Regions from separate parts of the Labrys methylaminiphilus subsp. lupini genome, predicted to be linked through region 2. Evidence: predicted binding sites of a transcription regulator. Region 2 holds the regulator's gene; each other region holds the start of a gene.
What was found. Region 2 encodes LexA, which represses DNA repair genes until DNA is damaged. Its sites were predicted from a motif close to TGTTCNNNNTGTGTTCNG; they were not measured.
Positions count from the first base shown of each region.

Region 1: a site for LexA is predicted at 2,709-2,726, ahead of ACN6KF_RS09245 (2'-5' RNA ligase family protein). Genes of this name have one in related genera too.
Region 3: a site for LexA is predicted at 2,169-2,186, ahead of ACN6KF_RS27865 (ImuA family protein). Genes of this name have one in related genera too.

Region 1 covers NZ_JBMDIH010000001.1:1,948,495-1,952,922, reverse strand. The annotation lists gene ACN6KF_RS09270 (AraC family transcriptional regulator) at 1-369, opposite strand, end outside; gene ACN6KF_RS09265 (SDR family oxidoreductase) at 466-1,215, shown strand; gene ACN6KF_RS09260 (ArsR/SmtB family transcription factor) at 1,399-1,728, shown strand; gene ACN6KF_RS09255 (SRPBCC family protein) at 1,725-2,192, shown strand; gene ACN6KF_RS09250 (GFA family protein) at 2,208-2,621, shown strand; gene ACN6KF_RS09245 (2'-5' RNA ligase family protein) at 2,761-3,369, shown strand; gene ACN6KF_RS09240 (YdeI/OmpD-associated family protein) at 3,389-3,988, shown strand; gene ACN6KF_RS09235 (APH(3') family aminoglycoside O-phosphotransferase) at 4,019-4,428, opposite strand, start outside.
Region 2 covers NZ_JBMDIH010000001.1:1,418,231-1,422,658, forward strand. The annotation lists gene ACN6KF_RS06530 (ComEC/Rec2 family competence protein) at 1-740, shown strand, start outside; gene ACN6KF_RS06535 (TOBE domain-containing protein) at 770-976, shown strand; gene ACN6KF_RS06540 (pentapeptide repeat-containing protein) at 1,080-1,763, opposite strand; gene lexA (transcriptional repressor LexA) at 1,790-2,506, opposite strand; gene ACN6KF_RS06550 (molybdopterin molybdotransferase MoeA) at 2,619-3,839, opposite strand; gene moaC (cyclic pyranopterin monophosphate synthase MoaC) at 3,836-4,339, opposite strand; gene trpC (indole-3-glycerol phosphate synthase TrpC) at 4,336-4,428, opposite strand, start outside.
Region 3 covers NZ_JBMDIH010000002.1:472,219-476,646, reverse strand. The annotation lists gene ACN6KF_RS27870 (DUF6504 family protein) at 1-1,465, opposite strand, end outside; gene ACN6KF_RS27865 (ImuA family protein) at 1,380-2,141, opposite strand; gene ACN6KF_RS27860 (cytochrome b) at 2,375-2,923, shown strand; gene ACN6KF_RS27855 (thermonuclease family protein) at 3,143-3,616, shown strand; partial or broken gene ACN6KF_RS27850 (S1/P1 nuclease) at 3,799-4,428, shown strand, end outside.

The DNA.
Region 1 (4,428 bases), 530 kb from region 2:
AGCCAGCAGGAGCGGTGCATTCACCCGAGCGAATGCGAAGCTGCCGCCGAGGGCGATCAGGTCCGGAGTGCCTTCCCGTTCGCCATGCCGGACCGCTTCGTTTCGCGGTTCCACCGGGACGCATTCGAGACCCGGCTCGCTGGACAAGGAGAATGCGGGCGTCGTCGGAAGGAGCACGAAATCGCCCTGTGCAAGCCGGAGCGGCTTTTCGCCGTCGAGGCTCAGCCAGGCTTGCCCCTCCAAGATGATCGTGAACCCGGGCGCGTCATGCGCTCGATAGCGCACGCCCCAGCGTCCGCGCGCCGTGATCGGCTTCGCGACTGCGGCAGTCGGCCGGAGCAAACCGATGATATCGCTGAGAGGATCCATTCTGGACGATTAATAATAGATACTGGATTATGAATTATATATCGTCCAGTCGTGCCTGTCTATCTTGGGAACATCAAACTCAAGGAGACAGACAATATGGGCAAGACGATCCTCATCACCGGCACGTCCTCGGGTTACGGCAAGGCGACCGCCGAGTATTTCCTTCAGAATGGCTGGCATGTCGTCGCCGCGATGCGACGCCCCGACCCGAATGTGCTTGGCGGCGTAACCGGCCGGCTGCGAGTGCTGCCGCTGGACGTCACGAACGAAGAGAGCATAGCTGCACTGATCGACGCTGCGGGCCCGATCGATGCGCTTGTGAACAATGCAGGCGTGGGCGGTGTGGGCGCCTTCGAAGTCATGCCGATGTCGTTGATCCGTCAGCTCATCGAGACCAATACGATTGGCGTCATGGCCATGTGCCGCGCGATAATCCCACAAATGCGGACACGTCGTACCGGCACGATCGTCAACGTGACGTCGAGCGTAACGCTTGGGGAGTTCCCACTCGCTGCCGCCTACACCGCATCCAAGCAGGCGGTCGAGGGGTTCTCCGGTTCGCTCGCTCATGAGCTTGGTTACTTCGGAGTGCAGGTGAAGCTCGTCGAGCCGGGTTATGCGCCAACCACCCGGTTCGGCGCCAATGCCATCGTGCCGGTCGAGGAGCTGCTCCCGGGAGACTATGCTGAGTTTGCGCGGCCGATTCTTGACGCCTTCGTGAGGCCGGCAATGACCACGCGAGAAAGCGATGTCGCCCAGGCTGTGTGGGCTGCCGTCCATGACGCTTCCGGCCAGCTCCGCTTCCCCGCGGGGCCCGATGCCGTAGCTCTGGCACAAGCACGCTGACATGGCTCCGTCCCGGGCTCACCGGCCGGGACGGGCAATCGCCTTCCTCGTCGATATCACCTGCTCCGACGCGTTGAGCCCTTAAGGAGGCCAGCCCGCTTTCCGCGACGCTGGCATGTTGGCTTCTCAGACATCTAAATCATTAGCATTGACTAATTGATTAGTAGTTGCTAATTGATTCTCATGACTGAGACAGTTGCCATCGATGCCGTCATGCGCGCCCTTGCAGACCCCACCAGGCGGGCCGTGTTCGAGCGCATCGCCGGATCCGGCGAGATCACGGTAGCCGAGCTGACGCAGGGCAGCGGCGTGACCCAGGGTGCGATTTCCCAGCACCTCAAGGCGCTGAAACTGGCCGGCCTCGTCGCCGAACGGCCGGAAGGGCGCAAAGTCTACTATCGCGCCGAACCCGGCGGCCTCGAACCGCTGGCTGATTGGATGAGCCATTACAGCCTGTTCTGGCGCCAGCGCTTCGCCAATCTCAGAACTCTCTTGAAGGAGATCGATCCATGAATGATCTGGCCTTGAAGCCGCACACGCAGGAGATCGTCGTCGACGAGGTCTTCCCGCATGCACCCGAAACCATCTGGAAAGCGTTGACCTCGGGCGATCTGATCGCGCGCTGGATGATGGCGCCGGCCGATTTCGCAGCGATTGAAGGGCAGCGTTTCACCTTCACCACCGCGCCGGCCGGCGAATGGGACGGCGTCATCCACTGTCAGGTGCTCGACGTGCAACCGAATGAGCGGCTCGCCTATGCCTGGAGGGGCGGGCATGACAGCAATCCCGGCTATGGCTCCCGCCTCGACACGGTGGTGACCTGGACGCTGAGCGAGGCAGAAGGCGGTACGCGGGTGCGCCTCGTCCATGCCGGCTTCGTCACGCCGAAAAACGATACGGCCTACAAGAATATGAGCGATGGCTGGAAGAAGGTGCTGCGCAATCTCGGCACCGTCGTGGCCGGCAGCAAGGATTGAGGCGAGGAGGACGAGATGAGCAAGGCCTATACCGGCGGATGCGCCTGCGGGGCTGTCCGCTACGAGATCACGGCCGAACCGGTGTTCAGCAATGATTGCCAGTGCCGCGACTGCCAGCGCGAGAGCGGCACGGGCCATCAGTCCCACCTGACCTTCCCGCGGGAAGGCGTGACGCTTACCGGGGAGGGGCGGCCCTGGGACATGGTGGCCGACAGTGGCGACAGGAAGACCCGCTATTTCTGCCCCATCTGCGGATCGCCGGTCTATCTGACCTTCTCGGCCATGCCGCAATTTTTCGCGGTGCGTGCCGCGAGCCTCGATGAACCGAGCCGATACAAGCCGCAGGTGGTGACCTATACCGGCGTCGGTTATGCGTGGGACTATCTCGATCCGGCTCTGCCGAAATTCGAGGGGATGCCGCCCAGGTGAGGAAGCTGGCCGATTGCTGCGCTGCGGTGATCGGCCGCTATCCCGACGACGAGAACAATACCGAGTGAACGGGACGTCATTGACTTCGGTTCTCTTTTTGTTCTAGGCTTGCGGTGCCAAGTGAGAACGCGAGGTCACCATGCAATTGGCGTTCGACTTCTATGGCCAACTCCCCCGCGGGCCGGAACGTGACGAGAGAATATTCTTTGCCGTGTTTCCCGATGCGGAAGATGCCGGTGCGATCGAACGATTCAGGCGCAGCTTTCTCGAAGCGACCCCTGTTCGCGGTAACATGTTGCGGACGGACCGTTTCCATGTCTCGCTTCACCATGTCGGCGACTTCAAGCGCCTGAGATCACCACGTATCTATGCAGCGGAATTGGCGGGCGATCTCGTCGGTCTACCTGCTTTCGATATCACGCTTTATGCAATCAAGAGTTTTGGTGCGATCCCGAAGCCGGGCAGGGCAATCCGTTTTCCGCTCGTCCTGCTTGGCAGGGGGGCGGGACTATCGAAACTCCATGAAACACTGGGCGCGGCCATGACGAAGTTTGGCATGCGCGCCTTTCCCGATTTTACGCCTCATCTCACCCTGTCTTATGGTGAACGACCAATCGTGGAGCAACAGATCGAGCCGATCCATCTTCGGATCACGAGTTTTTGCCTGATCCACAGCAGGTTGTCGAAGACGGAATATCGGATCATCAAGCGCTGGCCCCTGATCGAATCCAGGCCACTCCTGAATTGATTCATCTTGAGGAACCCTGATGCCGCCCGTTACCGTCGATCCTGCCAAGGTCCGTGAATTCGTCGATGACGCGAGCTTCTATGCCTGGCTCCGCGACCATCACGACAGCCAAAGCGAAGTCTGGATCACGATCCACAAGGTGAGCTCGGGTCTCGCCTCGATCACCCCCAAGCAGGCGATCGACGTCGTGCTCTGCTGGGGCTGGATCGACGCGGTGCGCAAGGGGCTCGATGAGCGCAGCTTCCTGCAGCGCTACACGCCGCGCGGGCGCAAGAGCATCTGGAGCCGGATCAATGTCGACAATGTCGCCCGGCTGATCGCCGAAGGCCGCATGACCGAACACGGGCTGAAACAGGTCGAGGCCGCCAAGGCGGATGGCCGCTGGGACCGGGCCTATGAGAGCGGCAAGGATCTCAAGATCCCCGACGACCTCCAGGCTGCGATCGAGGCCGAGCCGGAAGCGCTGAAGATGCTGGGTGCGCTCAGCGCACAGAACCGTTTCGCACTGGCCTTTCGTATGCACAATGTGAAGACCGAGGCAGGGCGGAGGAAGAAGATCGAGGCCTTCGTCGCCATGCTCAAGCGCGGCGAGACGATCTATCCGCAATCGAGGAAATGAGGCAGCAGCCTCCTCGTACACTGCGCCGGCTCAGAAGAACTCGTCGAGCAGCAGATAGAAGGCCATGCGGTCCGGATCCGGCGTAATGCCGTAGCGGGCGAAAAAGCGCTCGATCAGAACCGCGCCAAAACGATCGCGAATGCTGCGCGTCGCCAGTGCCAGGTCCTGGTGACGGTCGGCAAGGCCGGCCCGGGCGCAGTCGATGAAACCGGAGAAGGCGCCCTTGTCCGCCAGCAGGTTTTCCAGCGTCGCATCGCCATGCGTGACGACGAGCTCTTCCAGCCGGGGGCGTTGGAGCTGCAATTCTGCGAAGACGTCGGCCGCGGTCTGACCGGTGCGCTCCTCGTCGAAGTCTTCCTCGTCGACGAGACCGGCCTTGACCCGCGCTTCGGCGAGGGCGATGCGGCTGTTGGCGCAGTGGTCGAACGGACAATCGGCAA
Region 2 (4,428 bases):
TCATGCAGGTGGCTCGTTCGGTTGCGACCTGGCCTGGCTCCGATCTCGTGCTGCCGCAGTTCTCCGCTGCGGCGCTCGGATTGTTCGCTCTGACGCTGGTCCTGCTGACCGTTCTGCGCACGCGTCTTGCTCTGCTGGCCCTATTGCCTTTGGGCGGGGGCATTACTCTGGCCGCGACAGCGTCGCTGCCGGTAGCTCTGTTCGGCGCAAACGGCTACGCGGCCCTCGTTCGCAAGGGCGATCAACTGACCGTGCTGGCGCAGCGATCCGATGCTTTTACGGTTCAGCAATGGCTGCTGGCCATGGGCGATCGGCGCAAGCCGGAGGATCCAACCCTCGCGGCACAGCGCCTATGTGACAGAGAAGGGTGTTCCGCGCCCATCGAGGGAGGCGGGATCTTCATGCTCGACAAGACCAGTAACGCCGCCGAGGAGGACTGTGGACGCGTCAGCGTCCTGGCGGGACCGGTTCCGATCGGTGCTCGCTGTGCCGCCGCTGGAGTTGTGATGGACCGGGAGTTGATTCGCGCGGTCGGCTCGATAGCACTTTATGTAGAGCCGTCGGCGAGCGGCGATATCAGCCCGCGCTGGCGTCTCGTCATGGCCCGCCATCCCCAAGCGTCCCGTCCGTGGGCACCGGGCCGGGTGATTGTGCCGCCGAAACTTCTGCCCCAGGCGGCAGTGCAGGCCCCAGCGACGGATACGCCTATGGACAGCGTCACCGCCGAAACCGATAACTGACGCGAGATTCTCACAAGAAAGGACGGACCATGAAAATCAGCGCCCGCAACCAGATCAAGGGCACGATCAAGAGCGTGACGAAGGGGCAGACTACCTCCCATATCCAGCTCGAGGTCAACGGAACCATCATCACCGCTTCGATCACCAACGAGGCCGTCGATGATCTCCAGCTCAAGCCCGGCCAGAACGCCTATGCCGTGATCAAGGCCTCCGACGTCATGATCGCGGTCGACTGATCGGCGCTGTCAGCCAGGCCGGGTCTTCGGACAGATGGTAGTTCGAAGACACCCGGGGCTACCCGACCATCAAGCGGATTTGCCTGCGAACTCCAGACCTTCTTCAGGTGATCCGCAAGCCCAGCTCGGCCAGCAATTGGCCGGCCTGGTTTTTCGAGATCGTGGCGCCCTTGAAATAACGGGCGTCACCAAGCTTCAAGCCGCCGAGATCGGCACTGCGTAGATCCGCTCCTTCGAAACGGGCATCGACCAGATTGGCATCGCGCAGGCTGCACTCTTCGAAGATGACATCGCGGAAATCGCATTGGCGCAGATCGGCCTGGGTGAAGTCGAGGCGGCGTAGCGTGGACTTGCGAAAGGAAAAGGCCGGCAGTTTCGCCGACATAAGCAAGACCTCCTCGAAAACGAGCCCGAATGCGGCGATTTCCGAGAGATCCGCGCCTGTCAGTTTGCAGCCGGTAAAAACCGCCGAGGCCGCTTTGGCGCGTCGAAAGCTGGCATTGCTGTAGTCACCCGTACGGAATGCAGCATCTTCGAGGTCGGTACCACGGAAATCGGCACCGCCCGCCTTGCAATTGCGCCATAGTGTATTCGCGAGCTTGGCGCCGACCAGCTTGGCATTTTTGAGAATGCAACGCTCGAACGACCAGTGGGACAGGTCGAGACGCGAAAGATCGCATTCCTCCAGTTCACAATCGACAAGGCAATACGGCGCGCGCGCCTTGAGCAACCGCTCGACGTCACGGCGTTCCAAAGCGTGGCCGCTGACTGTATGAAGGCCAGTCATTGCAAGCGAACCAAATTCGCATGCTCTCAATATCGGCGGAACAGGCCCACCAATTTACCCTGGATCTGTACCCTGTCCGGGCCAAAAATACGGGTTTCGTAAGCCGGATTGGCCGCCTCCAGTGCAATGGAGGCGCCGCGCTTGCGCAAGCGCTTCAGCGTGGCTTCCTCATCGTCGATCAGGGCTACCACGATATCGCCGGTATCGGCATGGTCCTGGCGGCGGATCAGCACGGTGTCATTGTCGAAGATACCAGCTTCGATCATTGAATCACCGCGCACTTCCAGGGCGAAATGATCACCTGAGGACAGCATTTCCGGCGTAACGCTGATGGTATGGCTCTTGGTCTGGATGGCGGAGACCGGCGTACCGGCGGCGATGCGTCCCATCACCGGGACCAGAACCGGCCGGCCGACATCCTCGTCCATTTCCGGCCTGACGGGGCGGACCTTGCCGAGATTGCCCTCGATCACGTTGGGGCGGAAGCCCCGCTGCGAAGAGGCCAGCGACAGGCCGCCTGGCACGGCGGATTCGGGCAGGCGTACCACTTCGAGCGCGCGTGCCCGGTTTGGCAGGCGCCGGATGAAGCCGCGCTCCTCCAGAGCCATGATCAGGCGGTGGATGCCGGACTTGGAGCGCAGGTCCAGCGCCTCCTTCATTTCATCGAAGGAGGGGGGCACGCCCTGTTCCTTCAGGCGCTCATGAATGAACCGAAGCAATTCGTGTTGTTTCTTGGTCAGCATGGCTTTCCCGTCGTGGCGGCCGCGAATCACGGTGAAGGTGTAAACAAAACAAGAACAGTGCTACATGTTCCTACTGTGTTCTGCAACTGTGAAGTTCAGGTTAAGGGTAGCGTCAATAGCCGGCCGCACGAAGATCGATGATCTCGCAGATATCGCCCGGTTTTGCTTCCGGCGCAAAGGGCGGCCGGACGACCAGACAGTCGGCATGCTGCATCACACTCACCAGCGACGAATCCTGCAGCGCCAGCGGCTCTACCTTGAGGATGTCTGACGTATCGTCAAGCACGAAGCGGGCACGGATATAGTCTTCACGAACGTCGTTGGCTGGCCAGGCGTTGGCGAAGACGGCCTTGCGGCGGGACAGACCCGCATCGGCCCGCCCCAGCAACGTACGCAACAGGGGTACCAGGAAGAGGACGCCGCAGACCACCGAGGATACCGGATTGCCGGGCAGGCCGAGGATATGCATTGAGCCAAGCCGCCCGTGCAGCAGGGGCTTGCCCGGGCGCATGGCGATCTTCCAGAAGCCGAGCTGCATGCCTTCGCGGGTGAGCGCGGTCTGGATCAGATCGTGATCGCCGACCGAAGCACCGCCGATGGTGACGAGCACATCCGCCTTCTCGGTACGAGCCCGCCGAACGGCAGCCTCCAGAGCCGGGAAGTCGTCGCTGGCGATGCCGAGGTCGAGTACTTCGCCCCCCTCGGCCTCGACCAGTGCCCGAATGGCGAAATTGTTGGAGGCGACGATCTGATTCTCGCCGATGGCTTGACCGGGCAGTACCAATTCATCGCCGGTCGCGAGAATAGCGACTTTGGGGCGGCGGCGGACAGGCAGGGCAGGATGATTCATGGCCGCGGCAAGCGCTATGTCGCGGGGACCGATGACGGTGCCTGATGTCAAAGCCTCCCGTCCTTCGGCAAAGTCCAGGCCACGGGCCCGGATATGCTGGCCGAGCCTGGCCGCCGCCTCCACGATGACGCGATTGCCCTCGCGGCTCGTGTGCTCCTGGATCACCACTGTGTCGGCGCCATCCGGCACGGGCGCACCCGTGAAGATGCGAACGGCCTGGTTTTCGCCAACTCGTCCGGCATAGCCGTGCCCCGCCGCCGATTCTCCGATCAATTCGAGGCTAGCACCTTCCTTGGCATCTGCCGCTCGCACCGCATAGCCGTCCATGGCCGAGGCGTTGAAGCCGGGCTGGGTCCTCAGCGCCGTGATGGCCGAAGCGAGAACACGTCCGCGCGTGGCATGCAGCGATATTGTTTCGGTTGGAAGCGGGGCTACGCCGGCAACCACCTTGGCCAGCGCGTCCGCGACGGGAAGCAGGCTCATCGATTTTCCTCCGCATGCCAATCGCCGGATTTGCCGCCGGATTTCTCCACAAGCCTGATCGCCTCGATGCGCATGCCCCGATCGACGGCCTTGACCATGTCATAAATGGTCAGGCAGGCCACGGAGACTGCGGTAAGTGCTTCCATCTCCACGCCGGTCTGGCCGGCAACCTTGGCCGTCGCCCGCACGGTCAGACCCGGCAGAGCGGTGTCGGGCTCGATTTCGACGGCAACCTTGCTGAGAAGCAGCGGATGGCAAAGTGGAATCAGCTCATGCGTCTTCTTGGCTGCCATGATGCCGGCGATGCGGGCCGTGGCGCGGACATCGCCTTTCTTGGCATCGCCGGACAACACGAGGTCGAGCGTTTCACGCTGCATCACCACGCGTCCTTCAGCGATCGCGGTGCGGCTGGTCACGGCCTTTTGCGAGACGTCGACCATATTCGCCTCGCCGGAGGCGTCGAGATGGGTAAGGCCGCGTTTCGTGCGCTGCTGGCTCATGCCGCGCCGTCCAGGGCCAGTAAGGCGCGGGTGGCGGCAGTGACGTCGGCCTGGCGCATCAGGCTTTCGCCGACCAGGAAGGTGTTGAC
Region 3 (4,428 bases), on a different contig from region 2:
CGCCGGCGCGATAGAGCCAGTAGCGCTCACCGGCCTCGTCCTCGACCCGGAAATAATCGCGCACCGCCACGAGTTCTGCCTCGCGCTTCCACCATTCGCCGAAGACGCGCTCGGGCCCGTCGGCGCGCTTGACGCGCCGGCGCACGCCGCGCCAGATGAAGGAGACCGGCGGATGATCCGGCAGGAGCGCCACGGTGTCGATCGGTTCGGGACGAACCAGCAGACGCGAGGGCCGCGGCCAGTGGCCTGGCCAGGTCGCGCCCGTGTCGGGCGCCATCGCCGCTATCCGGCACACCGAGCGCTCCGGCACGTCGCTGGGAACGGGTGCCGCCCGATAGATGGCGCGTTCGCCGACGCGGTTGGCGAGCGTGTCGACCAGATCGGAAACATCCGGCGTGACAGCTTCAATCAGGCTGCTGGTCACCTGCTTGCGCTCCAGCGGCTCGGCAATGGTCGCACCGAGCGTCATGACCTCGATCCCGAAGCCCGGATCGATCGTCTCGATCTTGTCGCACAACAGGCGGGTCAGGCGTTTTGCGTCACGCACCGGCTGCGCCATGCCGACCCGTATGGCTGCAATGCGGCTATCGACACGATGGCAGAGGAGGTCGAGACGTCGCGCGCCCCTCCCCTTCTCCTCGAGCGCGGCGCAGAGCTTGTCGACGAGTTTGCCGACATAGCGCGCGATGGTCTCGGCAGCGCCGATCGGCTCGGGAAATGCCCGACGCACCTCGATCAGATCGGGCGAGCGCACCGGGTCGATCGGCTCGGCCAACGCTCCCAGCGCCTGGTCGAGACGGCGCGCAAGCTCCGGCCCGAAACGAAGCAGGAGCGGAGCGCGCGGCTGCGCGAGGAGATCGCCGATGCACTTGAAACCCAGCACGCGCAGGTCAGTCGACGTCGCTGGCGGCAATCGAAGCGCTTCCAGCGGCAAGGCCATCAAGACGGGCCCGCCATGCCCCGGTGGCGCGACGATGCTCGGCCTCGCCGCAAAGCGCGCCAGGGCGTGAGCCGCACCCCAGCTATCCGCGACGGCGGCGCATGCTCTCACGCCTGATTTGGCGAGCCGATCGATCAGCATATCGAGCATGGCCTGCTCGCCGCCGTGGAGATGGTGGGCACCGGTCGTATCGATGACGATGCCATCGGGAGGATCGGCAGCGACGATCGGGGCGAAGCGTTGCAATGCCCACAGCGCCAGGCGGTCCAGGGCAGCCGCATCCTCGACGGGGTCGGCATCCCCGACGATCAGGCCGGGAACGAGAACCTGCGCTTTGGCTGCGGGCATGCCGACGTGAAGACCGGCGGCCTGGGCAGCAGCGTCCGCGGCCACCACGATGCGCCGGCTTCCTTCCCGGCCGATCAGGACGAGCGGCGCCTCAGGCGGAGGCGCCGCCTCGCCAGCCTTGCGCCGCAGCCTGTCGGTGGACCAGGTCGGCAGGAAGAGCGAGACAACCCGTGACATCGCATGCCTCCAATTCGAAATCGGCACTTTCGCCCGCACGGGCACGGATCAGTTCCACGAGCCAGCGATGCCGGCCGACACCGGGAACAGGCAGCGTTTGCGACGGCAAAACCGAAATTCGCCAACGCGTCATCGCGGCGGTCGGTTGGCCAAAATCGGCAGTGTCCGCATGCCGCCGCCAACGCCGAAGCGCGATGCCGATCGCCCCGGTTCCTTCCGAACAAAGCTGAAGCCGGCGCGAGGCGGTCATCGACAAGCGGGCGACTTCGGCGACGGCAGCGCCGAGACCGCCATGGCGAAGGCCCTCCTCCATGCAAGCGAGCACCGTCTTGTCGTCGCCAGCCTCGACATAGATCACCCGGTCCGGTGCGAGGCCGGCCTGGGCGAGCGCCGGCGCGAAGAGGTCCGGCCGTGTGATGCACCACAAAACCTTGCCGCTTGTGCGCGCGGCGATGCCTGCGGCGAACAGGGCAGCGGCCGCACCATCGACCGCACCGTTGCCACCGCCAGCCACCTCATGAAGCGCACCGCGTGCCAGCCCTCCGCCTGGAAGCCGTGCATCAACCTCGGCGATCCCGAACGGGAGAACCGATCGTGCGCGTCGCCCCGTGCCCTCGATCTGTTCGATCTGCCCACGCAAGGACGCTATGGCCGCCTCGGATCGCAAGCTCCCTATCAACCTCCAAAAATAGCTTCACCATAATGTTCACTATTTGTTCTGATTTTCCAGCGAGAGAGTCAAGGAAGATTCCACCCGCTCCCTCGAGGCAAGTACGCAGTGCTCGTTCTTCCAGAGGGTAGGGCGCGGTCCCCCTGCATGGGCTTGCCCAAGTTCGGTCGTGAGAGGGCGCTAAACGCGGGGCGCTGGGAGGCGAGACCTGGAACGTTGACGAACGATCTGAGGAACGGATGCAATCGATCAAAAGCTATTCACGCCCGCAGCGTTTTTTCCATTGGGCCATGGCGGCCATCATTCTTGTCGCACTCGGATTCGGCCTTTGGGCGTCCTTCCTCGAGGCCGGCACGCCCATTCGAATATTCATATTGGAGATTCACAAGTCGCTGGGATTCACCGCAGCCTTGCTGCTGCTGCCGCGCCTTATCTTTCGATTGATCTGGCCGGTACACACCTCGCCTGAAAGCGAAAATCCTGCAGCGCGTCTTGCCGCGCATGCCGCGCACTGGACCCTCTACGGTCTCATGGTGTTCATGCCGGTCACCGGCTACATGTTCTCGGCTGCCGGCGGCTACTCCTTGCCGTGGTTCGGCCTGTTTCAGTGGCCGCGATTGTTGGGGCATGATTCAGCGATAGCATCGGCCGGCGAATGGCTGCACGATCATGGAGCGTGGGTGCTGTATGCGATGGTGGGACTCCATCTCGCGGCGGTTTGCTGGCATCAATTCTACAGGAGGGATGCCGTGCTGAGCCGCATGCTCACACCCCGGGCGATCAAATAGCCGCATCTTCGCTATCGGAGCCAGAGATCTGCAAGCGACAGACTCTTTCAATCACAGGACGTGGTTTGGAGAGAACGGTTCGACAACAGAGCTTCGAATGATGATGAAAGGCCCGGAACGGCGAGGAAGGTCCGGCGGCAATGCCAAAGCGTTGCACAAGACACGCAGCCGACAGGTATCGATCTCGAAACCGCCCAAGACTTGCTGCTAAGAGGAAGAATGAAATCCGTTCTGTGCGTCGCCTTTGCCCTCCTCCCGCTCCTCTCGCCAGCTCGCGCTGCCACCTATGAGGCCGTCGAGGGCGACCGCATCATCGTTTTGGATGGCGATACTGTCGCGTTGCCATGCAAAATGCCTGGCCGAGGCTGTTCGGAACGCGTCCGGTTTCCCGACATCGACGCGCCCGAAGTGTTTCACCCTGACTGCAAGGAAGGGCTGGAGCAAGGCCTCAAGGCCAAGGCAAGACTGGTGCAACTCATCCGGGGCAAGGTCATCTATGTCGAGCGCAGCGGGCGTCGAGACATCTATGGGCGTACCTTGGCCGCTTTACGGGTCGGTAGTCCGTCGGGACTCAACGCCGGCATGCAACTCGTCCGCGAAGATCTGGCCCGGCCATGGAAAGCCAGCCGTGCCGCGCGTGAGGAGCGACAGCTCTATTGGTGTGGGCCAGACGCCGCTCCGGGAAGCGATTAGCCCAAGGGGTCACGCTTGTCCCTCTCCGAGGCCCGTCACAGTCACTTCACATCGATGCTGACACTATGGCAGCAACCGTTCACCCAGGTGGGAGCGATGCGATGCGCAAGCCGGCTATTGTCGCACTTTTATCCTTTTCACTCACTGCCCCTCTATCGACAGCCTAGGCATGGTGGGATGGAGGACATATGCAGGTGGCCTATGTTGCGTATCAACGGCTGAAAGACGGTCCGAAAGAAAAGGCGGATCAGCTGCTGCGCCTCAATCCCAGCTATCAGAAATGGATTGCCGGCGCGCCAGACGAAACGACCGCCAGAATGTATGCGTTCGTTCACGCCGCAAGCTGGGCTGACGATATCAAGATGAAGGGATCGGGCTATACGCGCGATGATCCAAACTCGCCCACGGCCGGCCAGAACATCGGTTATGCCGACCGCAATCAGCACGATTACTGGCATTACAAGGACATCGCTTTTTCACCCGACGGCACCATCCCGGGGGAGCAGAACAAGGTTGATGCTGTCACCCAGCTCAAGAAAATGATCGCTGCCCTCCCCACCTCGTCGGGGGCTTCTGATGATGTCAGATCCTATGATCTGGTTTGGATGCTCCACATCGTCGGCGATCTTCATCAGCCCCTGCATGCCACGGCTCGGTATACGCGTGAACTGCCGGCAGGCGATCGAGGCGGTAATGAAGAAACTGTGATCCCCGCGACGGGCGAGGTCATCTCACTGCACGCCTATTGGGATCGGATGTTCGGCGGTTATTCCTCCGCCTTTGGCGCAGTGTTCGATGCGGGAGGCAAGGAA